DNA from 4 places in the Neptuniibacter marinus genome. Region 1 is predicted to be linked to each of the others. Evidence: predicted binding sites of a transcription regulator. Region 1 holds the regulator's gene; each other region holds the start of a gene.

What was found. Region 1 encodes sigma-54, which starts transcription at its own class of promoters, with help from an activator protein. Its sites were predicted from a motif close to TGGCACNNNNNTTGCTNT; they were not measured.
Region 2: a site for sigma-54 is predicted at 1,646-1,663, ahead of fliE (flagellar hook-basal body complex protein FliE). Genes of this name have one in related genera too.
Region 3: a site for sigma-54 is predicted at 3,599-3,616, ahead of ACOQOE_RS08030 (ammonium transporter). Genes of this name have one in related genera too.
Region 4: a site for sigma-54 is predicted at 2,516-2,533, ahead of ACOQOE_RS13345 (CmpA/NrtA family ABC transporter substrate-binding protein). Genes of this name have one in related genera too.

What each region holds. Positions count from the first base shown of each region.
Region 1 is NZ_OZ245004.1:3,075,663-3,081,789, forward strand. Features, by position in the region: gene ACOQOE_RS14440 (KpsF/GutQ family sugar-phosphate isomerase) at 1-30, shown strand, start outside; gene ACOQOE_RS14445 (KdsC family phosphatase) at 30-554, shown strand; gene lptC (LPS export ABC transporter periplasmic protein LptC) at 555-1,127, shown strand; gene lptA (lipopolysaccharide transport periplasmic protein LptA) at 1,111-1,641, shown strand; gene lptB (LPS export ABC transporter ATP-binding protein) at 1,646-2,371, shown strand; gene ACOQOE_RS14465 (RNA polymerase factor sigma-54) at 2,428-3,936, shown strand; gene hpf (ribosome hibernation-promoting factor, HPF/YfiA family) at 3,986-4,276, shown strand; gene ptsN (PTS IIA-like nitrogen regulatory protein PtsN) at 4,298-4,756, shown strand; gene rapZ (RNase adapter RapZ) at 4,765-5,622, shown strand; gene ACOQOE_RS14485 (HPr family phosphocarrier protein) at 5,628-5,897, shown strand; gene mgtE (magnesium transporter) at 6,018-6,127, shown strand, end outside.
Region 2 is NZ_OZ245004.1:669,345-675,471, forward strand. Features, by position in the region: gene ACOQOE_RS03110 (putative nucleotidyltransferase substrate binding domain-containing protein) at 1-981, shown strand, start outside; gene ACOQOE_RS03115 (3'-5' exonuclease) at 985-1,614, shown strand; gene fliE (flagellar hook-basal body complex protein FliE) at 1,787-2,140, shown strand; gene fliF (flagellar basal-body MS-ring/collar protein FliF) at 2,206-3,837, shown strand; gene fliG (flagellar motor switch protein FliG) at 3,830-4,840, shown strand; gene ACOQOE_RS03135 (FliH/SctL family protein) at 4,848-5,618, shown strand; gene fliI (flagellar protein export ATPase FliI) at 5,611-6,127, shown strand, end outside.
Region 3 is NZ_OZ245004.1:1,728,446-1,734,572, forward strand. Features, by position in the region: gene ACOQOE_RS08015 (quinone-dependent dihydroorotate dehydrogenase) at 1-850, shown strand, start outside; gene rmf (ribosome modulation factor) at 910-1,116, opposite strand; gene rlmKL (bifunctional 23S rRNA (guanine(2069)-N(7))-methyltransferase RlmK/23S rRNA (guanine(2445)-N(2))-methyltransferase RlmL) at 1,426-3,570, shown strand; gene ACOQOE_RS08030 (ammonium transporter) at 3,816-5,024, shown strand; gene gltA (citrate synthase) at 5,467-6,127, opposite strand, start outside.
Region 4 is NZ_OZ245004.1:2,825,876-2,832,002, forward strand. Features, by position in the region: gene ACOQOE_RS13330 (molybdopterin-dependent oxidoreductase) at 1-274, opposite strand, end outside; gene ACOQOE_RS13335 (ANTAR domain-containing response regulator) at 646-1,242, shown strand; gene ACOQOE_RS13340 (CmpA/NrtA family ABC transporter substrate-binding protein) at 1,260-2,288, shown strand; gene ACOQOE_RS13345 (CmpA/NrtA family ABC transporter substrate-binding protein) at 2,695-4,074, shown strand; gene ACOQOE_RS13350 (ABC transporter permease) at 4,134-5,120, shown strand; gene ACOQOE_RS13355 (ABC transporter ATP-binding protein) at 5,150-6,040, shown strand.

The DNA of each region.
Region 1 (6,127 bases):
CACGACCTATTAAAAGCGGGAGTTATTTAGTGTCAGAGTCTTCATTGCAGCAATTAAAAAACATCACCCTTGCGGTATTTGATGTCGATGGAATACTTACCAGCGGCCAGCTGCTATTTTTAGCGGACGGCCAAGAAGTCAAACAGTTCAACACCTTAGACGGGTTGGGTATTAAGCTACTAATGCAAGCGGGTATCGAGACCGCCATTATTACCGGCCGGCGCTCGCCCCAAGTTGAATTACGCAGCCAATCCTTAGGTATCAACTACCTTAAACAGGGCCGCGAAGACAAACTGGTTGCTCTCAACGAGATATGGGATAAAACAGCCCACAACGCATCAACCACCGCTTACATAGGTGATGACTTCCCTGATCTTTCAGCCATTATCCAATGCGCCTTTGGTGCGACTGTTCCTAATGGCCACACTTTCGTTAAAAAACACGCAGACTGGTGTACATCCCGTCAGGGTGGCGAAGGCGCTGGACGTGAATTTTGCGAGTATATACTTGAAGCACAAGGGAAATTGGATCAACTCAAACAGATGTATTTATAAATGCTAGATCTCAGCAATAAGATAAGAGTGGCACTCGCCGCTATTATTTTAATACCTGTACTACTTTATTGGGGCTTTGCATCCTCCCCCAATGAAGGCGCACGTACAAACAGTTCGCTGCTAAACGGAATAGATTACTTTGTCGAAGAAGCAACCATCAAAGAGTGGAATAACGAAGGCAAAATTTCAAGAGTGTTAAATACAGCCAAGCTAGAGCATTACCCTAATCTGAGCCTAAGTACACTAGATCATCCTGAGAGTCTTAGTGTTAGAAATGATGGTTCCAAAGTTAAACTTACATCAGACACAGGCACGGTTTTAGATGATAATAATCAAACAAACCTTGCAGGAAATGTCATAGTTAATGATAATCCTGATTCTATATCAGCAACCATACTTAACACTGAGCAACTTACAATCTATCCTGATAAAGATTATGCAGAAACTGATGAGCCCGTTAAGATCACATCACAACAAAGCATACTTGAAGGCGTAGGTATGGATATTGACTTCAATAATCGAGTTCTTAACTTACACTCCAGGGTAGAAGGGACCCATGACAATGCTAAATAAGCTCTATAATCTAGCCTTCATTTTTTTGGCTTTTGCAGTGTCGAATGCTTATGCCCTTCCTGACGACCAAGAACAGCCGATTTACATTACGGCAGATACTGCGCAAATTGATGACAAAACAGGCATCACCACTTACAAAGGCAACGTCATTATTAAACAAGGATCACTCCTCATTGAAGGAGAGCACGTTGATATGTATCGTGGTGAAGATGGAGTTGAAAAACTCATTACCAAAGGAAGTCCTGCACATTTCAGACAACTTCCTAGGAAAGGCGACCCATACAGCGACGCTTGGGGCAAGCACTTACTTTATCAGGTAGATGATCAAAAACTCACTATTACCGAAGAGGCCAAGGTTGTCCAAGCAGAAGACACTTTTACTGGAAACAAGATCGTTTATGATCTAGACAAGTCGATTGTGAACGCATTCGGTGGTGCAAGCAAAGACGAAACTGGTGAACCGGGACGTGTAAATATGGTTATTCAACCTAAAAAGAAAAATAAGGCCAACTAACCCTATGAGCTTATTAGAGGCCAAAAATCTTGCCAAGCGTTACAAAGGCAGGGAAGTTGTCAAGGACGTTTCACTAGAGATCAAAAATGGTGAGATCGTTGGCCTTCTAGGCCCCAACGGTGCAGGAAAAACGACCTGTTTTTACATGATTGTTGGTCTTGTGCAGGCCGATAATGGCGCCGTTAAAATCAAAGGACAAGACATTAGCGCACTACCTATGCACGGCCGTGCTCAACAAGGTATTGGCTACCTTCCCCAAGAAGCATCTATATTTAGAAAACTGTCTGTGAAGGACAATCTACTTGCGATTTTAGAAACAAGAAAAGACTTAGATAAACACGCTGCCCAGTTAAAAATGGAAGAGTTGCTTGAAGAATTCCATATCACACACATAAAAGACAGTATGGGCATGAGTCTTTCTGGTGGAGAACGTAGACGTGTAGAAATTGCACGGGCATTAGCAACCGAACCCGAATTTATTCTATTAGATGAACCTTTTGCAGGTGTTGACCCTATCTCAGTGAATGATATAAAGCAGACCATTCGCCATCTTCAATCAAGGGGCATTGGTATATTAATTACTGATCATAATGTGAGAGAAACCTTAGATATATGCGAAACAGCTTATATTGTTAGTGAAGGTACAATCCTTGCTAACGGCTCACCAGCCGATATTATGGCAAACGAAGCAGTAAGAAATGCTTATCTGGGCGACCAGTTCACACTTTAAGCATATACTTAGCTATAAATGAATTATGTAGTTTCAGGAGTTTGTCCCTTAGTATTATGAAACAAGCGCTTCATCTAAAAATTGGGCAACAGCTCACAATGACCCCACAGCTACAGCAAGCAATTCGCTTACTGCAGTTGTCTACGCTTGATCTTCAGCAAGAGATTCAAGAAGCATTAGAGAGCAATCCTATGCTTGATGTCTCTGAAGACGAGCACGCCTCGGCTTCCGAGACTCAAGAGAGCAATTCACAGGCACCAGAGACAGAACCTGAAGCTACAGCCACCGCGACAGCTGAAGCCGATCTTGACGATAACATTACAACTGAAGATAACTGGAATGAGAAAATACCAGAAGAACTATCAACCGATAGTAACTGGGAAGACACATTCCAATCATCTGGCCCTAATCTAAGCCAAAGCAAGGAAGATTTTGATTCCTTTGAATCTAATGATACTGCAGAAGAAACACTGCAAGACCACCTTCATTGGCAATTAAATCTTACGCCAATGAGTGATATTGATCGTCTTATTGCAACAAACATTATTGATGGCATCAATCCTGATGGTTATTTAACCATCACCCTAGATGAAATTTTAGATCACTTCCATGCGCAAACAGGTGAGCAGTTTGAAGAAGTAGAGCTGGATGAAATTGAAGCCGTTCTTCACCGCATACAGCAGTTTGATCCAGCAGGTATTGCCTGCCGTGACCTCAGCGAGTGCTTAAGCATACAGCTCCAACAGCTACCGCCTGAGACACTCTGGAAAAATGAAGCGATCAAAGTTGCACAACAATATATAAAACTACTCGGCGCGCACGATTATCGTCAATTGATGAGAAAAACACGCTTAAAAGAGCCTCAACTGCAGCAGGTCATCCAACTGATACAAGGGCTCAATCCTAAACCAGGCGCTTCAATCAGTAGCAGTGCAGCAGAATATGTTATTCCCGATGTGCTTGTGACCAAGCAACAGGGAGAGTGGCGCGTCCACCTCAACCCGGAAGTATCCCCTAAGCTACGTATCAACTCAGGTTACGCAGGTTTAGTGAAACGGGCCGATAATAGCTCTGATAACACCTACCTAAAAAACCACCTACAAGAAGCTCGATGGTTTATTAAAAGTTTACAAAGCCGCAACGAAACCCTATTAAGAGTGTCTAACGAGATAGTAAAACGACAAATCGGCTTTCTTGAACATGGCGAAGAAGGCATGAAGCCAATGGTGCTTCATGACATTGCTGAAGCAGTGGAAATGCATGAGTCCACTATATCTCGAGTGACTACACAAAAGTTCATGCACACACACCGTGGAATATTTGAACTAAAATACTTCTTCTCGAGTCATGTAAGTACAGCAACAGGGGGTGCAGCGTCCTCAACCGCTATTAGAGCGCTTATCAAAAAAATGGTTGCCGCTGAAAACAACGCGAAACCATTAAGCGACAACAAAATTGCGCAATTTCTTGATGAACAAGGCTTTAAAGTGGCTAGACGTACAATTGCGAAATATCGTGAAGCGATGGGAATTCCACCATCGAATGAAAGAAAACGTTTAGTTTAATAAAAGAGTGGCAAGAGTAGTATGTCACTGCAATAAATAGGAGAAACCTATGCAGATCAACATTACTGGACACCATGTAGAATTAACTGAATCAATGAATAATTACGTGCTCTCGAAACTACAAAAAATTGAGCGTCATTTTGATAACATCACCAATGTGCAAGTCACACTCAGCGTAGAAAAGCAACGTCAGAAAGCTGAGGCGGAGATGCACTTAGCAGGTGCCCAGCTCTTTGCTACACATGAACACGAAGATATGTACGCTGCAATTGACGGCCTTACTGACAAGCTAGATAGGCAAGTCATTAAGCATAAAGAAAAAACTAAAACTCACAAATAACTGGTCTGTACCCAAAAAATTATGTTGCTTCATGAACTATTAACCCCCTCAAGCGTCCTTTGTGGCCTTGAGGGTGGTAGTAAAAAGCGAATTCTGGAAAATGCTGCTGAAATAATATCGGAACAACATCCCGATATGAGCTCATCATCAGTCTTTAATGGACTTCATTCGCGCGAAAAGCTTGGTAGCACAGGAATAGGCGACGGGATTGCCATTCCACATTGCAGGCTGGCAGAATGTACTGAAGCTAAAGGCTATCTAGTAAAACTAGACACACCTATAGATTTTGATGCTATTGATGGAAAACCCGTAGACCTTCTATTTATTTTGATTGTTCCTGAAGACTCAACATCTGAGCACTTAGCTACACTAGCCTCAGTTGCAGAGCTCTTTAGCCAAGAAGAAGCCAGAACAAAACTAAGGGAAAGCCAAGACAGCCATTCTCTATATGAGACATTATGTGAATTGAGTGCTGCCTAGGAGTTAAAATGAAGCTTGTTGTGATTAGTGGTCGTTCCGGCTCAGGAAAAAGTACAGCATTACAAGCTTTAGAAGATATTGGTTTTTACTGTATAGACAATTTACCAGCTCTTTTGCTACCCGACCTTGTCCAACAAATGAGTAGTGATCCTAGTCACCCTGAACAGATAGCAGTCAGTATTGATGCGCGTAATTTGCTCAGTAACTTAGCCAAATTTCCAGATATCTTAAATCAACTTCGCCAAGATCATTGGGCTGAATATGAAGTTATTTTTTTAGATTCATCGGAAGCAACCCTCCTCAAACGCTATAGTTCAACCCGACGTAAGCACCCCCTTTCAGATACCCATAAGAATCTACAACAATCAATTAAGTCAGAGCTAAAGCTTTTAGAGCCTATCGCAAGCCTAGCCGATATTCGAATAGATACTACGCGCCTATCCCTGTATGAACTTCGAGATACAGTCAAACTGCGGGTTGCCAATCGCAAAGCCCAAACATTATCGGTCCAATTCGAATCGTTTGGTTTTAAACATGGCGTCCCCTTAGATGTAGACTTTGTCTATGATGTACGCGCACTACCCAATCCTCACTGGGTTCCTGATCTACGTAAGTATACCGGTCAAGAGAAACCGGTTCAGGACTTCTTAGAGGAATCACAGGAAGTTCGAGAGATGATAGAAGATATAACCAGCTTCCTTGAACGTTGGCTTCCCCGATTTTCAGAAAATAACCGTAGTTATATTACGATTGGTGTTGGCTGCACAGGTGGGCAACACCGATCTGTTTATATTAGCGAACGTCTAGCTTCTCATTTCTCTCAACATATGGATAATGTCCATGTTCGTCATCGTGAATTGAGCTAACTATCATGCAAGAAAAAGAACTACTCATTATTAATAAACTTGGTTTACATGCGCGAGCAGCCGCTAAGCTTATCGGTGTAACATCACGCTTTTCATCCGAAGTTTTAATGGAGAAAGACGGACGCGCTGTAGATGGTAAGAGTATTATGTCTGTAATGATGCTAGCAGCAAGTAAAGGCACAACGTTGACCGTTAAGGTGACAGGAAGTGACGAAGAGACTGCAATATCCGCCATTGAAGAACTGATCAATAACAGATTCGATGAGGAAGAATAAGGCTCTCTCGATTAATTTTTAGGCTTATCCCTTCAGCTTCCGTTATAATCAAAGGATTACATTCTATTTACTCTTCTACTGAAAAAAGAAGACCTAGCAAAGTCCATAAGCGATAAAACCATGGCCGTTGAAGAAACAAAATCACATTTTGATAAGCTTAACGATGCCTTAGATAGTGGTGAGTTTCGTCAAATTCGCTTCACCTTAAACAAGACTTTGCGACCAACCGA
Region 2 (6,127 bases), 1.4 Mb from region 1:
GCGCAAACGGTTGAAGATCTAAAAGAGGCTGCGCAGGGTTTAGATGATTTAATTAAGGCTTTGGTTTCACATGGCGTTAAAACGCGTTTTGCTATGGATCTTTTAGCCGCCATGAATGGTCGAATAATCGCCAAATTATTCAATATTATCATGCCTTCTGATATGCAGCCGCATGTTTGCCTTTTGGTGATGGGTTCGGAAGGACGTGGTGAACAGATTATGAAAACTGATCAAGATAATGCTGTTATTTATCGAGATGGATTAGTCTGGCCGGAGATGCAGGCGACCTTAAACCGCTTTAGTGAGACTTTGATCGGATTCGGTTTTCCTCCGTGCCCAGGTAATATTATGGTTTCAAACCCTGCTTGGGTTCGTTCATTGGGTGAATGGACTCAGATGTTGAGGGAGTGGGCTGAAAAGTGCGACTGTGAGTCGCAGATGAATTTGGCTATCGCGATAGATGCTAAGCCTGTGGCTGGTAACCCTGCTATATTTAAAGCGAGCCGTAATTGGTTTATGCGTCATTTGCGTAATAATGATGTTTTTTTCTCCCATTTTGCAAAAGCGTCTTTAGAGTTCGATACGCCGCTAACCTTCTTTGGTAATTTAAAAGATAAAGGGCACTTAGATATTAAGAAGGGTGGGATATTTCCTATAGTTCATGGTATTCGGACTATTGCTCTTGAATATCGTATCAAGGTGACAAATACATTTGAGCGAATTGAAGCGTTGGTTGAGCAGGAACAGTTGCAGAAAAAACATGGTAGCGAGCTAGCGGAGGCGCTAAGTTTATTTATTAGTTTAAGGTTAAGGCAGCAAATTAAACGTATAGAGTGTAGTGAAACTGGTCACGACCAAACACCTAACTTAATTGAATTACAGTCGTTAGATAAAATGGAGCGTGATCTGTTACGGGATGCTTTGCATATTGTAAAAGGATTTAAGAAGCATCTTGAGCTGAGATATCACCTCGGGGGTTAGTTGATGATAATACCCAGAGCGGTTAGAAGAATAAAAGAGAAATATGATCACAAAGCGGGTCCGTTCGCCCATCTTTTTGAGTCCTATAATGGTGATGAAATTGTATCGCTGGATTGTGAAACTACAAGTTTGGATGTGAAGCAAGGTGAAATTGTATCTATAGGTGCGGTTAAGATTAGAGGTCGCAAAGTACTTTCGAGTGAGCGGCTAGATATTAAATTAAAGCCACCCAAATCTTTGAGCGGCGATTCCATTAAAATTCATAAAATTCGTGAGAGCGATTTAGCGGAAGGTATCGAGATTGAAGATGCTTTGCAGCAGGTGCTTGAGTTTGTGGGAAATCGTCCTATTTTGGGCTATTACGTGAATTATGATATTCGCATGTTGGATAAGTTTATCAGGCCTCTATATGGCTTTGGTTTACCGAACAAGGCGGTTGAGCTTTCGCACGTCTATCACGATATTATCAAGTGGAAGTCTGTTGGTGGTAATGTTGATTTGCGGTTTGATACTATATCGAAAAAGTTAGATATCCCCATGTTGGAGCGGCATACTGCTATAGGTGATGCTTTGACCGTAGCATTGATGTATGTGCGTCTGAAATACGGCGATCCACCAGAAACGCATTATTAATAGATAATACGTCAAAAGATTAGCGGGCTCATGGCCCGTTTTTTGCTTTATCTCTACCGTGTGCACTCATTTATAGTCTGAATAGACAAAATAATGACATTATTTTGTTATCCTCTATTGATGAAGTGCTAAGTGTGATTATAATGTCAATAAATTGCCGCTTGGTGTTGGTATGATAGAAAGAGCAGATATAAATAGCGTTCTTATGCAGATGCGGACGATTAAAGCGCAGGTCCAAGCCCCTTCTTCCGATATGGCGGATATTGCGCCGGAAGGTTTGAAGGAAAATGGTGTTGTAGGGCGGACGTCGTTTGGAGATATCTTAAAAAATGCCGTTGATGGTGTGCATGATACTCAGGTAAGTGCCAAAAAGTTGGCGGTTGCGTACGAGCAAGGTGATTCGAGTATCGATTTACCGCAAGTAATGATTGCGGCTGAGAAGGCGTCTGTATCTTTTCAAGCTATGACCCAGGTACGTAATCGCTTGGTGTCAGCTTATGAAGATATTATGAAAATGCCGATCTAATAAAAAATAGAAATTCAAGGTGAGTGGCTGTGGCTGGTGGTTCTGAAACGTTAAGTGGAAACCCAATGCAAGGTTTTAATAAGCTAGGTATTGTACGTCAACTCGGTTTGATGGTTGGGTTGGCTGCCAGTGTCGCTATAGGCTTTGCTGTTGTTCTATGGTCTCAAAAGCCTGAGCAGCGAGTTCTCTTTAGTAACCTCTCTTTTTCTGATGCGAATCAGATTATCGAACAACTTCGTTTATACAATGTCCCCTATAATTTTGATGCGGATGGTCGGGCTATACTGGTGCCTGATGAATATGTTCATCAAGCACGTTTAAAACTTGCGGCTGAAGGTTTTACTGCAGATAAAACTGTAGGCTTCGAGATTATGGATAAAGAGCAAAGTCTCGGTACCAGTCAGTTTATGGAAACGACAAGGTATAGACGAGGCTTAGAGGGTGAGCTGGCGCGCACAATCGCTAGTATGACGGCCGTTCGAAATGCTCGGGTGCATTTAGCTATACCTAAAGATACGGTGTTTATTCGCGACACTCGTAAGCCTACAGCCTCAGTTTTCTTAGAGCTTTTTTCTGGTCGAGCTCTCGAACGGGATCAAGTTGCATCAATTGCTAATTTAGTTGCTTCAAGTATTCCTGCTCTTAATGTTAAAGATGTAACAGTGGTTGATCAGCAGGGCCGTTTGCTGAATATGCGCGACAAAGACGTTAATGTCGTTTTAGCAGCGAAGCAGCTTGAATATACACGAAGCCTAGAAGGAACTTTGCTCAATAGGGTTAATAGTATTCTGCAGCCCGTTGTGGGGGCGGGGCGTTTCCGTGCTGAAGTATCTGCTGATGTGGACTTTACAGCGGTTGAGCAAACGGATGAACTTTATAATCCGGATCTGCCAGCGTTGCGTAGTGAGCAAACGATGGATGAATCTCGTGTTAGCGGAAGTGCACCTGTTGGGGTGCCTGGTGCATTATCTAATCAGCCGCCAGGGCCAAGTAGTGTTCCTGAACAAGTAGGGTCGGGTGACAGTGCTGCGGCGGGAGGTGGATCTCCAGGTTCCGCTCGTAAGCAGGCGACTCGAAACTATGAGTTGGATAGAACGATCAGTTATACCAAGCATCAACAAGGACGTGTTAGACGTTTAACTGTAGCGGTTGTGGTAGATGATTTGTCTAGCGTGGACCCTGCAAGCGGTGATGCGATCAGGGCGCCTTGGGATCAGAATGAATTGGAGCGCTTACGTATACTTGTCCAAGATGCTGTAGGTTTTTCTGCCTTGCGTGGCGATAGTGTTAATGTTGTGAATACTCCCTTTGTCGCTGAAGAACCTATAGTGACAGAAGATATTCCGATCTGGAAAGAAGATTGGATCTGGGATATCGCTAAGCAAGCAATGGCTGTTATTTTTGTTCTGGTTTTGGTTTTTGGTATTTTAAGGCCAATTTTGCGTAACTTGGCGACAGCAGGTACCGCTGGCAATGTTGCTGGTTTGGGTGCTGCGGGTGATGTGAGTGCTGAGTTGGCTGGGTTAGATGGCGCTGACTTTTCGTCTGATTCTGTGACCTTTGGCAGTGATGATGAATTACTACCTACCCCCAATGAAAGTTTTGATTATCAGTTAAATGCTATTCGTAGTATGGTGGCCGAAGATCCTGCGAGAGTAGCGCAGGCAGTTAAACAATGGGTAGGTGATAATGAGTGACGGAGCGGATCAGGGGGGGCGTGAAATTGATAAGGCCGCCATCCTGCTGATTAGCTTGGGTGAAACTGACGCTGCAGAAATTCTCAAACATATGGGCCCTAAAGAGGTTCAAATGATTGGAGAGGCGATGGCACAGTTAAATAATGTTCCTCAGACAAAAGTAGAATCGGTTGTAGGTGACTTTATGGGATTGGTTAGCGACCAAACCGGTATAGGCATTAATAACGATATCTATATTCGCTCTATGCTTAATCAGGCGTTAGGTGAAGAAAAAGCTAAAACTCTCCTTGATCGTATTCTTATGAGCACCAATACGTCTGGCCTTGATACGTTGCGCTGGATGGAGCCTCGACAAATCGCAGAAATTATTCGTTATGAGCATCCACAGATTCAGGCGGTGGTTGTAGCTTATCTTGAAGCTGATGTGGCGGCGGGTGTTTTAGGGTGTTTCGATGAAAAGCAACGCCTTGATATTCTTATGCGCGTTGCTGCTTTGGATCGTATTCAGCCGCAAGCGTTACAGGAATTGAATGACATATTGGAGCGTCAATTTGCTGGCGCAGGCGGTGCGAGCACTGCTACCTTGGGCGGTGTAAAATCAGCCGCGAATATCATGAACTTTATTGACTCTAATATAGAAGTTGAGTTGATGGAGAGTATTAAAGAATCGGATGAATATCTGGCGTCTAGTATCTCTGACCTCATGTTTGTTTTCGATAATCTGCTTGATGTTGAAGATATGGGTATTCAAGCTATCTTGCGTGAAGTGTCGACGGATGTGCTAGTTATTGCGTTGAAAGGTGCCGATGTGGCCTTACAGGATAAAATTTTCAGAAATATGTCTAAGCGTGCTGCTGAATTGCTTAAAGATGATCTTGAGGCGAAAGGTCCTGTACGGGTTAGTGAGGTCGAAGGCGCACAGAAAGAGGTGCTTACCATTGCACGCAGACTTGCCGATGATGGTGAAATTATCCTTGGCGGTGGTGGCGAGGCGATGGTGTAATTGATATATGTCTAACGAAACTAAGGCGTATAAACGTATTAGGGCTGAAGATGTGCGTGATGCTCAAAGCTGGACTTTACCTCAAATGGGAAAGTCTTCTGCGGCCGCTACTGCGCTTCAGCATAAAACAATTGCCGAAGTTACCGTTGTTGATGAAGTTATTGCTGCAGAAAAAATTACTGTTGCTGAGCTTGAAGCTATCCGGGAAACTGCGCGTATTGAAGGTCTCGCGGCGGGTTTAGAAGAGGGGCGTAGTCAAGGTCAAGAGGAAGGACATACAGCAGGTTTAGTTGCGGGACGAGAAATTGGTTACAAAGAGGGTTTTCAGCAGGGAGAGTCAGAAGTTGAAAGGCTTCAAGCACTGCTAAAAGGTCTGTTGTCTGAATTACAAACTCCACTGGATGAATCGACCGCAGCTATCGAAGAAGAGCTAGTGAAACTTGTTGTTTTATTAGCTGAAAAAACAGTAGGTGCTGAACTGCTATCAAGAAAGGATTTGCTTTTATCTTCTATCCGAGAAGGCTTACAGCAGCTGCCTGAACCCATAACGACAGTGCTTCTAAAAGTGAATCCAGACGATTCTGAGTTTATTGAGCAATCACTGCTTCTGCCGGGTGGCTCTATTGTTGTAGAGGCTTCCTCTGATATAGCGGTTGGTGGGTTTCACCTTGAAACTGAAAATACTTTGATTCAAGATGAAGTTGAAACACGTTTTGCCAAAGTTGTAGGGCAATTCTATAACAATCTAAAACATGATGCTGCTGGCGATCATGAGTAAGCTTCTAGAAAAACTATCCCGTTATTCTCAATACCGAATAGATCCTCCTTGCCCGCGTGTAGAGGGGCGCATCACGCGTATGATCGGCTTGACGATCGAGGCTGTCGGTATTAAGTGTGCTGTGGGGGCATGCTGTTTTATTGAGTTATCCAAAACAAATAAAGTTGAGGCTGAGGTGGTGGGGTTTTCTGGAGACCGCATTTATTTGATGCCTTTATATCCAATCGATGGATTACAGTCTGGAACACGGGTTATAGCGTCTTCTGAATCTGGAAAAGTCCCTGTTGGGATGAATCTTCTTGGTCGAATATTAAACGGTGTGGGTAAGCCCATCGATGGTAAAGGGTCTTTGCAGCCGGAAGCTGAAACGGATTTAGCTGGCGAGATTATTAATCCCCTTTTGCGAGAGCCAATAAAGCAACCTCTTGATGTAGGTATCCGAACAATTAATGGCTTGTTGACGGTCGGACGTGGCCAGCGAATGGGTCTGTTTGCTGGTAGTGGTGTCG
Region 3 (6,127 bases), 1.3 Mb from region 1:
GTTGGCTGCTGGATTAGATAAAAACGGCATTGCCGTTGATGGTATGGCAGCGATGGGTTTTGGTTTTGTAGAGGTCGGTACCGTAACGCCTCGTCCTCAGGATGGAAATCCCAAGCCTCGAATTTTTCGTTTACCTGAGCAAGGCGCAATTATTAATCGTATGGGCTTTAATAATGACGGTGTAGATAGATTGTTATCTAATCTAGATAAAAGTCGTTATAAAGGCGTACTGGGCATTAATATAGGTAAAAATAAAGATACGCCTAATGAAGATGCTAATGACGATTATCTTTATTGCTTACGTAAAGTTTATAATCGAGCAAGTTATATAACCGTTAATGTTTCTTCGCCGAATACTCCAGGGTTACGGACACTACAATACGGTGAGGCATTAAATAGTTTGTTAGATGCACTTAAATCTGAACAGGCAAAACTAGCGAAGTTTCATGATCGTTATGTGCCTATCGCCGTTAAAATTGCACCGGATATGACTGATGAGGAGCTAGTTTTAGTTGCGGCATCCCTAAAGTCTTATGAAATTGATGGGGTTATAGCAACGAATACGACCTTATCCCGTGACGGTGTTGAAGGGTTGTCATACGCGGATGAAGTTGGTGGCCTTTCTGGTGCGCCTTTGCGTAATAAATCGACTAAAGTGATTCGGACTCTCGCGAAAGAGTTAGATGGAGCGCTACCTATTATAGGTGTCGGTGGAATTACTGAAGGGTTTGATGCGGCAGAAAAGATAGAAGCGGGTGCAAGCCTAGTTCAAATATACAGTGGGTTTATCTACCGTGGACCTAAGTTAGTAACTGAATCGGTTCGTGCAATAGAGCAGATATCTGCATAAATTATTAGATATAACCCTCCATTATGAGGCTCCCTAGTAGGGAGCCTTTTTAAATAAGTTTAATGAAATGCTGGGTCGGCTTGTATTGCTGATACTCCATCCATGCCGCTCCAGTGAGCTTCTCGTCCCTGTCGCCAACCACTCATCCAGTGACTTCTAAGGTCTGATGTGTTGACCGGGCAGAGATCCCGGGATTTTCCATTTATGCCGGCTTGAAAGCCTCGGTTGAAAAGTGTGTTACTACGATCACGTTTTTGTCTCTTCATGTAGTTGAGCCTCTCTTGATGTTTTAGTTGTGAGAGCAGCGGTTCCTTGAGACATGGTATCCGCTTAAAATCTACCTAGTAGTTATTTGAAATTACATAGTAGACCTCTATTGATAACGGAAAAAACGCAAGAACGCGATTGAATATGTTTATCGAGCGTATAGACTTGATAGTACAACTTATTACGTGGATGCAAAAAAATGAGTGCATTCATCAAGTTAGTTAATGAATAAGCATTTGTGATTGGTAATGATTTTTTTTCATTGCAATCGCAAGTTGAATGAAATACTTACAGAGTAAATGATTGCTATGAAACTGTTTTTGACATGCCCTAAAGGCCTTGAGTTGCTGCTTGAGGAGGAGTTACACCAGCTCGGTGTTGAGGATACCAAGCAAACAGTGGCGGGTGTGCAGTGTCATGGTGATCTTGAAGATGCTTACCGCATCTGTCTTTGGTCGCGTTTAGCTAACCGTGTATTGATGCCTGTTTATCAAGGGGATGCTGAAACGACAGAAGATCTTTATGGTGCCGTCCAGCAAGTGAGTTGGTTGGATCATATGCGTAGTGAAGGCACTTTGTTGATCGATTTTACGGGGCAGACTCGCGCAATTAATAATACCCATTTTGGTGCGCTAAAGGTTAAAGACGCTATTGTGGATCAGATACGTGATTTGACGGGCGCGCGCCCTAGTGTCGATAAGGTTGCTCCGGACTTGCGTATTAACGTGCGTATGCATCGTGGCAAAGTGACGGTGGCAATTGATCTTTCAGGTGATAGTTTGCATCGTCGTGCCTATAGATTACAGGCGGGACAAGCGCCGATGAAGGAGAACTTAGCGGCGGCTGTTTTACTTCGAAGTGGTTGGCCTACGCGTATCGCTGACTTTGATCTCTTACTGGACCCCATGTGTGGTTCAGGGACGTTACTGATTGAAGCGGCAATGATGGCTGCTGATATTGCGCCGGGCTTGCAGCGGAAGCGTTATGGCTTTTCCCGCTGGACGGGTCATCAAAAAGGGATATGGGATGAACTGGTTGCGGAAGCGAATGGGCGAAAAGCTAAGGGTTTATCTCAATTAGAGATCAGCTTAGTGGGCCGCGATGAAGATAAATCTGTATTAAGGTCCGCCCGACAAAATGCGGAACGAGCTGGAGTTGCTGGATTTATCGATTTTGCGGCCTGTCGAGTGGAAGACCTTGAACGCGAACAGTTGCCTCAGGGGGTAGGGTTGTTAGTTACTAATCCGCCTTACGGGGAGCGCTTAGGTGAAACCCAGCAGTTAATGTTTCTCTATCGTCACTTGGGTGACAAGTTAAAAGAGCAGTTTGCTGGTTGGACTGCCGCTATTTTCACGTCTAATCCTGACCTGTGTAAGGTGATGGGGATGCGTGCAGATAAACAATATAAGTTGTTTAATGGTGCGTTAGAAAGTCGCCTGTTTGTTTACCCAATCTCCGAGCATCGACCAGAGCAAAGGGAGCGCGAAGAGGAGGAAGTGGTGCCGTTGAGTGATGGTGCTCAAATGTTTGCAAATCGTTTATTAAAAAACAGAAAACAGTTAGCTAAATGGGTTAAGAAAGAGCAGATAGAGTGCTACCGGCTCTATGATGCGGATATGCCGGAATATTCGGTGGCGATCGATATTTATGGTGATGAAGTGCATGTTCAGGAATATGTTGCACCGAAAAAAATTGATCCAGTTAAAACCTTCTCACGATTACAGGAAGTGATGGCTGCGATCCCTGTTGCCTTAGATATCCCTGCTAATAAAGTGATTTTAAAGCAGCGTAAAAAGCAGCAAGGTTCAAATCAATATGAAAAACAGTCAGAGACTCATCGTTTTAAAGAGGTGAATGAGTACGGTTGTCGCTTATTAGTCAACCTACATGATTACCTTGATACGGGACTGTTTCTCGATCACCGCCCCATCCGCTATCGTATTCAGCAAGAATCAGCGGGTAAAGACGTTTTAAATCTGTTTTGTTATACCGGCACTGCATCAGTGCATGCTGCAAAAGGGGGCGCAAAAACGACGACCAGTATTGATATGTCTGCGACCTATCTAAATTGGGCAAAGCGCAATCTTGACCTTAACGGCTTTGATCAGGACGCGCATCAACAGGTGCAGGGTGATTGCCTTAAATGGCTGCGCATGCAGCGGCAGCCTGCTTATGATCTTATTTTTATGGACCCGCCTACCTTTTCGAATTCAAAGCGTATGGAGGGGGTGCTTGATGTGCAGCGAGATCATGTGGATATGGTTGATGCTGCAATGCGGTTATTGCGTAAAGAGGGTGTATTGTACTTTTCCAATAATTATAGACGCTTCAAAATAGATCACGATGCGTTAAGTGATTATGTTGTTGAAGATATAACTTACAGTACTTTAGATCCGGATTTTAAACGAAATCAGCGTATACATAGCTGCTTTAGAATTACTCATAAGCTGTAAGCTGTTTTTTAGTGCGATTGATCCTGTTTGGCATACTTAATGCTTTTAAATGGTGCATAAAAGCGTTGATTAATTGGCGACTAATGAGTTGGAAGCCCTGTGAAATAGGGGTTTTAGCTTATTTGGTCATAAATTCTATTCAATTAAAAGTATAAAAAAATGCTGATCTTGCATTGTATTGGTGCTAGCTAACTTATAGCGCACAGGTGCGGTGCATTTGCCGGATAAAAAACAGGAGACTGTCAGTGGAAAACGTCAATAGCGCTGTAGAGACGCTAGTCCAAAGTTCGAATACTTTATTTATCTTAATGGGCGCGATCATGGTGTTTGCCATGCATGCGGGTTTTGCCTTTTTAGAGGTAGGAACGGTTCGTCATAAAAACCAAGTGAATGCGCTGGTTAAAATTTTGACTGACTTTGCTTTCTCGGCGATGGCCTATTTCTTTATCGGCTATTGGGTTGCTTACGGTGTTACCTTTTTCTCTCCTGCATCTGAGCTGGCAACAAATAACGGTTATGAGCTGGTTAAGTTCTTCTTTTTGATGACTTTTGCTGCGGCTATTCCTGCAATCGTCTCTGGTGGTATTGCAGAGCGCGCTAAATTTTGGCCTTTCTTGTTGGCATCTTCGTTGATTGTTGCGTTTGTCTATCCGTTTTTTGAAGGGGTTATTTGGAACGGTAATTTTGGTTTTCAGGATTGGCTAGAGGCTAGTTTTGGTGCTGCTTTCCATGATTTTGCTGGGTCTGTGGTCGTGCATGGTATGGGTGGCTGGTTAGCGCTTGTTGCTGTCGTGATGTTGGGTATACGTAATGGGCGTTACAAAGGCGGGCGTTTAGTGGCCTTTCCTCCATCGAATATCCCCTTTTTGGCCTTGGGTTCTTGGATTTTATGTATTGGTTGGTTTGGTTTTAATGTGATGTCGGCCCAGACAATGGATGGTATTTCAGGACTGGTTGCTGTAAATACCTTGATGGCTATGGTGGGTGGCATCATTACGGCTCTGATTTTTGGTCGGAATGACCCTGGTTTTATTCATAACGGCCCCTTGGCAGGCTTAGTTGCCGTTTGTGCTGGGTCTGATGTTCTGCATCCTATGGGTTCTTTGGTTGTAGGGGCGATTGCAGGGGTTATTTTTGTGGGTTTATTTACCATTCAGCAGAATAAGTGGAAGATTGATGATGTGCTGGGTGTATGGCCGCTTCATGGCGTTTGTGGTGCTTGGGGTGGTATCGCTGTCGGTATTTTTGGGGCTGAGTCGCTGGGAGGGCTAGGTGGTGTGAGTTTGACCTCTCAAATGATTGGTACTGGGGCGGGTATTTTGGTTGCTGTTGTTGGTGGTGTTGTGGTTTATGGTGCTATTAAGTTGCTGTTAGGACTTCGGCTGACGCAAGAGGAAGAGTATAACGGTGCAGATTTGAGTATTCATAAGATTGAATCTACGTCTGATGCTTGAGTTGTTCTAGGTTGATTTGTGTGTGTCGGTCGTTCGCTGAGATGTGGTTAATTGGTCTAATTTAGAGTGGCACGTACTGTGTTGAATAAAAAACCGAGCCTAGGCTCGGTTTTTTTGTGTCATCATGATGCTTGTCTCTTTGCTTATCTGTGTCTTGGGTGATGTTGTGATAATAAATCATGTATCGCGTCTTTTGTCAGGGCTGTACTGGGTTTTCTATCGACAGCTTGGCTGTCCATATTGTTCGGCTAGAAAGCAGAGAAGGGTGGCTTGGTGAAGGTGCTGGTGGGTTTGTTGCTACGGGGTGAGCTCTTTTGTGCTTGTCCTGTGCGTTCGGGTCTATGTGTTGGGGTAGGAGAGTGCGTTGGTTCTGTGTAGATAGTGTAGATACAAAAAAGCCGCATATATGCGGCTTTTGTTAAGTGGCTGTGCGCATTAGGGTTTAGCCTGGGTATTTGCGCTGCACGGGGCCGGTATATAATTGGCGTGGGCGACCAATTTTGTTCGGGCTGCTGTGGAACTCGCTCCAGTGGGAGATCCAGCCGATTGTACGAGACAATGCGAAGATAACAGTGAACATGTTGGTTGGGATGCCAATCGCTTTTAAAATGATGCCAGAATAGAAGTCTACGTTTGGATAGAGTTTACGTTCTACAAAGTATTCATCTTCTAGGGCGATCTGCTCTAAGCGTTTGGCGATGCGTAGTAACGGATCGTTTTCGATACCGAGTTCTGCAAGTACTTCGTCACATGCTTTCTTCATAACTTTGGCGCGAGGGTCGAAGTTACGGTAAACACGGTGGCCGAAGCCCATTAGGCGGAACGGATCGTTCGGATCTTTCGCTTTAGCAACAAATTCTTCGATGTTAGATTCATCACCAATTTCTTCAAGCATTGTTAGTACGGCTTCGTTGGCACCGCCGTGAGCAGGCCCCCAAAGTGCTGCGATGCCTGATGCGATACATGCAAATGGGTTAGCACCGGATGAGCCAGCAAGGCGAACAGTAGACGTAGAGGCATTTTGCTCATGGTCTGCATGAAGTACGAAGATGCGATCCATTGCTTTTTCAAGGACAGGATTTACTTGGTACTCTTCGCAAGGT
Region 4 (6,127 bases), 250 kb from region 1:
AAGCTACAGAGTCCGGCCCATGCTCCGATATAGTGCGAAGAAATCTAGAAGAGACCTCATCTAGTGCGCTATCCCAAGAAACAGGGACATTATTTATAAGAGGGGAAAGTAGACGACCACCCGCACCTAATACCTCATGCAGGGCCGAGCCTTTAACGCATAACCTGCCAAAATTAGCCGGATGAGATTTATCGCCTTTAACACCGATTGAACCGGAATCCAGAATATCAGCATCAACACCACAGCCCACACCGCAGTATGGACACGTTGTCATTTTGTGCATCTAAACCTCCACTACTTTGTAACACACAAATCCAGATGCACTTTCCAGTTTACAGCGTACACGGCACGGAGCCACATATCTGCTAGTTGCCAGATAAGTGCGCTCCGTTGCGCTACTATAATTTTTTATGTACTAAATATGCTGTACATTTTTATCAATAAATATGATGAGTGACTCAGCAAGCACTGTGCCAATTTAGGATATCGCCAAGACCCAACGCCTGATTACACAGGCTACATCTTACCCACTTATCCACAGCAGCGTACCTCCAAACAACAATTAAATAAGTCTCCCGCACCACAATGGAACATTTATTGCTTAATTAACCAGTATCCACCTCCGGATATGGATTAATATGTAACGTGAATCGCTTAAATGTTTTACTGATAGATGACGAACCGGAAAGAGTACAGGCACTCAAAGAAGCCTTGCACTCACTAGGACATCATGTCGTCTGCCAACTACCCAATACTACCCATCTCAATAAACGTGTTGAGGATACCCATCCAGACATCGTTATTATTGATATGGATTCGCCTAATCGAGACACACTCGAAAGTATGTCAACGATGAGCAAAAACAATCCAAGACCTATCGTTTTTTTCGCTGAGCAGCAAAATGATCGTAAAACTATGTCTGATGCTATTAATGCGGGCGTCAGTGCTTACATATCGGACGGGCTACAGCCAGATCGGGTAAAAGCGATTATGGATACCGCTATTGCTCATTTCGATGCCCATAGCTCACTGCGCGCAGAACTCGAAAAAGCGAAAACCCAACTGGCTGACAGAAAAGTGATCGAAAAAGCCAAAGGCATGTTAATGAAGCATCAAGGGTGCGATGAAAAACAAGCATTCGAAACCCTTCGTAAGCTCGCCATGGATCGCGGTCAAAAGCTACCCGATGTCGCCCAGAGCGTTATTGATGTTCTGGAACTAACGAACGGCCTGAGCAAGTAGAGAGAAGAGGATAATTTATGTCAGCACCACTGACACTTGAAAAAAACAACCTGAAGCTCGGTTTTGTCGCGCTCTTAGATTGCGCACCTTTAGTGGTCGCCCGAGAAAAAGGCTTTTTCAAAAGACACGGCCTCGATGTCGTTTTATGCAAAGAATCATCTTGGGCCTCGATACGCGATAAAGTAAGCTTTGGCCTGTACGATGGCGCACATATGCTGGCCCCGATGCCATTGGCATCGACGCTTGGCTTAAACGGCAACAAAACACCGATGATGACAGCCCTAGCACTGAGCCAAAACGGTACGGCAATCACTTTATCTGAAGAGTTCCATACCCTCTTATCCAAAACAATTGATAACTGGGAAGACGACAAACTAGTCGGTGAGCAATTTAAAAAACAGGTCAAGAGCAGCTCAGTCAAACCGGTCATGGCAACGGTATATCCATACTCAAACCATTATTATCAGCTTCGTTACTGGCTTGAACAACATGGGATTGATGCAGAACATGATGTGCAATTAATTGCTGTTCCACCAACCCAGATGATACCAAGCTTATCTAATGGCGCTATAGATGGTTATTGCGTAGGTGAACCTTGGAATAGTTTAGCGCTCATTCAGAAGATCGGCGGCTTACTGACAACCGGACACAAAATATGGGGAGCCCATACAGAAAAGGTTCTTGGTGTGACTCAAGAGTGGGCAGCGGCCTACCCTAATACCCACCAAGCATTAGTAAAAGCGTTATATGAAGCTTGCCAATGGGTTGAAGATATCAACAATAAAGAGGAACTATACCAACTCCTTGCGCTACCCCCATACCTAGATCAAGCCGCCACTACGCTTTCTGACTACACACCGCCCCTTGCGATGAAACAACATTTCGCGGGCAAGCAAGTAAATGTTCCCGACCCGAAACAGGGCGAGTTTATTCTTAGCCAGATGTTAGACTGTGGGCAACTATCAGACGCAGACAACCCTGCCGATTTTGCAATCATTAGCCGTACAGTTTACCGCCAAGACCTCTTTCAAAAATGGGTTAGCTAAACATCAAGGCAGGAGTGCAACTTCTGCCTTTCTTCTCCCTGAACCCATTCGCTCGCCTACAGCTCGATAATCGGCACCCACTTACTCCATTCGTTTAATTGTATGCATCAATACGCACCCTGCTAACACAAATACGCACTATTGTGCAGCGCACCCTTGTAGAAACAGAGTAATAAAAATTACTGATTACATATATAACTATCTGTATATAAAGAGGTTTAGTTTTTTGGCATAGGTAATGCTTTATAAAAAAACAAATGAGCCATTCAACGAAGAGTGCTCGATAAATACAGAAACGGGCAGAAAAGCCCGCTCGATTATTTTATGGCAAAGGCGCCTTAACGAATCACAAGACTGTGATCACGTTAGGCGCCTTTTTTATTTTTCAAGACTGGAGAAGCCAACCATGCTTAAAAAGAAGACTGCTCTACTAAGCAAAATTATCAGTAGTACGGTGTTAGCCGCTGCCTTAATTACAACCCCTGCATGGGCAGCCATCGGCGAGCCTGAAAAGGAAGATTTAAAATTCGGGTTTATTAAACTAACTGATATGGCCCCTCTCGCAATTGCTTACGAAAAAGGTTTTTTCGAGGATGAAGGCCTCTACGTCACTTTAGAAGCCCAAGCCAACTGGAAGGTGCTTTTAGATCGCGTTATTGACGGTCAGCTAGATGGTGCTCATATGCTTGCAGGCCAACCTTTAGGCGCAACCATTGGGTTTGGTACTCAGTCCCACATTATCACGGCGTTTAGCATGGACCTTAATGGTAACGCCATCACCGTTTCCAATGATATTTGGGATCAGATGAAGCCATACGTACCAAAAGGGCCTGACGGCAAACCCGTTCACCCCATTAAAGCGGATGCGTTAAAGCCTATTGTCGAAAAATATAAAGATGAAGGTAAGCCTTTTAACATGGGCATGGTATTCCCTGTTTCGACCCATAACTATGAACTACGTTATTGGTTAGCAGCAGGCGGTATTCACCCTGGTTATTATGCGCCTCATAACGGCGATACATCAGGTACGATCGATGCAGATGCACTGTTATCAGTGACTCCGCCACCTCAAATGCCTGCAACAATGGAAGCTGGCACTATCTATGGTTACTGTGTGGGCGAACCTTGGAACCAGCAAGCGGTGTTTAAAGGTATTGGTGTTCCAGTCGTAACCGATTATGAAATATGGAAAAACAACCCCGAGAAAGTTTTTGGTGTCTCTAAGGGCTGGGCAGACGAAAATCCTAATACCCATATTCGTGTTGTTAAAGCGATGATTCGTGCCGCTAAATGGTTAGATGACAACAATAATGCTAACCGCCCAGAAGCAGTGAAGATTTTATCCAAATCTGATTATGTAGGTGCAGATTATGATGTTATCGCTAACTCAATGACTGGTACTTTTGAGTACGAAAAAGGCGATAAACGTCAGGTGCCTGATTTCAACGTATTCTTCCGCTATAACGCCACTTACCCGTACTATTCTGATGCGATTTGGTATCTAACTCAGATGCGTCGTTGGGGACAAATTGCTGAGCCTAAATCAGATCAGTGGTTTATGGATATTGCTAAGAAAGTTTACCGCCCAGATATCTATGCAGTTGCCGCAAAAGAACTCATTGAGGAAGGTAAAATGACTGCGGATATGTTCCCTGATTTTGTCTCCGAAGATGGCTACAAAGCACCACAAACACACTTTATCGACAACATCACCTTTGATGGCAAGCAACCAAACGCCTACCTAGAAAAATTCTCAATCGGTCTGAAGCCAGATCAAACACTTTGATCTAACAACAAAGCCCCTCTGTACCAGAGGGGCAACAGATCAACGGAAGGTAATATGTCATGAGTAAAATTTTAGCCACAATAGGCCTGAGCCATTTTATTGAAAACCCTAAAGCAAACTTCAGTCAATTGGGAAAGTCTTTACTGATACCGCTAATTGGTTTGTTAGTTTTCTTATTCATTTGGGAGATCGGGGCCAAAAGCGTCCACACTTCGCTAGGCACTTTCCCCGGTCCTGCGGCGGTTTATCAACAGTCGATTACATTAATAGAGGAACATCAAGCAGAGCGGGTGAAAGAGGTTAAATTCCACGAGCGCCAAGAGCTACGTAACGCAAAGAAACTCGAAAAAAATCCTGATGCTACAGTAAAAGTGCGTCCATACACCGGTAAACCCACCTTTTTTGATCAGATTTTAACAAGCCTAATCACCGTGCTTGCAGGCTTCATTATCGCCTCACTAATCGCTATTCCGGCGGGAATACTCATCGGTTTAAATAGCACACTTTACTCCGCCTTCAATCCACTGATTCAGCTATTTAAACCCGTCTCACCACTGGCTTGGTTACCCTTAGTAACGATGGTTGTCAGTGCAGTATACGTCAGTAAAGACCCGATGTTTGCGAAGTCATTCATCACCTCATTGATCACTGTATCCCTGTGTAGCTTATGGCCAACACTTCTCAATACAGCGGTCGGCGTGTCATCAATCAGTAAAGATCTACAAAACGTATCTCAAGTACTTCGCCTTAACTGGCTTACCCATATTATCAAAATCGTTCTGCCATCCTCTATCCCAATGATGTTTACTGGCTTGCGCTTATCACTCGGTATCGCATGGATGGTACTTATTGCAGCAGAAATGCTGGCCCAAAACCCAGGCCTTGGTAAATTTGTTTGGGATGAATTCCAAAACGGTAGCTCCAACTCCCTTGGCCGAATTATGGTGGCCGTACTCGTTATTGGACTGATCGGTTTTTTACTAGACCGTTGCATGCTGTTTTTACAGCGCAAAATGTCTTGGGATAAAACAGCAATACTTCGCTAATTAGCGGCGTTAGAAAAAGGATAATTATTATGGCTCAGCCTCCTAAACATTTAGAGTTAACAAAAGTTGATATCGATTTTCCAACACCTAACGGCCCTTTTAAAGCGCTTCAGGACATTAACCTGACGATTAACAAAGGGGAGTTTGTCTCGTTAATTGGTCACTCAGGTTGCGGTAAATCGACTGTACTAAACATCGTAGCCGGACTCTATCAAGCCACCAGCGGCGGCTGCCTCTTAGACGGAAAAGAGGTAAACTCACCAGGTCCTGAACGCGCGGTTGTTTTTCAAAACCACTCTTTACTGCCGTGGTTAAGCGCCTATGAAAACGTAGAGCTTGCGGTAAAACAGGTCTTTGGCCGCTCAAAGAGTAAAGCGGAGATGCGTGAATGGATAGAACATAACTTAGCCCTCGTCCATATGGATCATGCTATGGACAAGCGCCCTGATGAGATATCAGGAGGGATGAAGCAACGTGTCGGTATCGCACGCGCCCTCGCAATGGAACCCACTGTTATGTTGATGGACGAACCCTTCGGTGCCTTAGATGCGCTCACGCGAGCCCATCTACAGGACTCACTGATGGAGATCCAAAAAGATCTAAACAACACCGTTATTATGATCACTCATGATGTGGATGAAGCGGTTCTCCTCTCGGATCGCATTGTGATGATGACTAATGGCCCTGCCGCCACCGTCGGCGAAATACTGAATATTGACCTCCCCCGCCCACGCGACCGTATTGCGTTAGCGGACGACCCTCAATATAACCACTACCGCCATGAAGTACTGACTTTCCTGTATGAAAAACAGCGTACCCCCGACAGTAGCCCTAAAAAAGAAGAGGGCACACAAAAGATGGCGCAAGATATGCATAGTGATTCTCCAGTAAAAGCAAAACGCGAGGAAAAAGCAGCCTAAGGTCCGTGTATACCTCTATTCAAAGGCGAATAAAGGTAAATCGGTGTATCAAATAAGTGCACAGTTTTGTACTCAGGCTCAACCGAC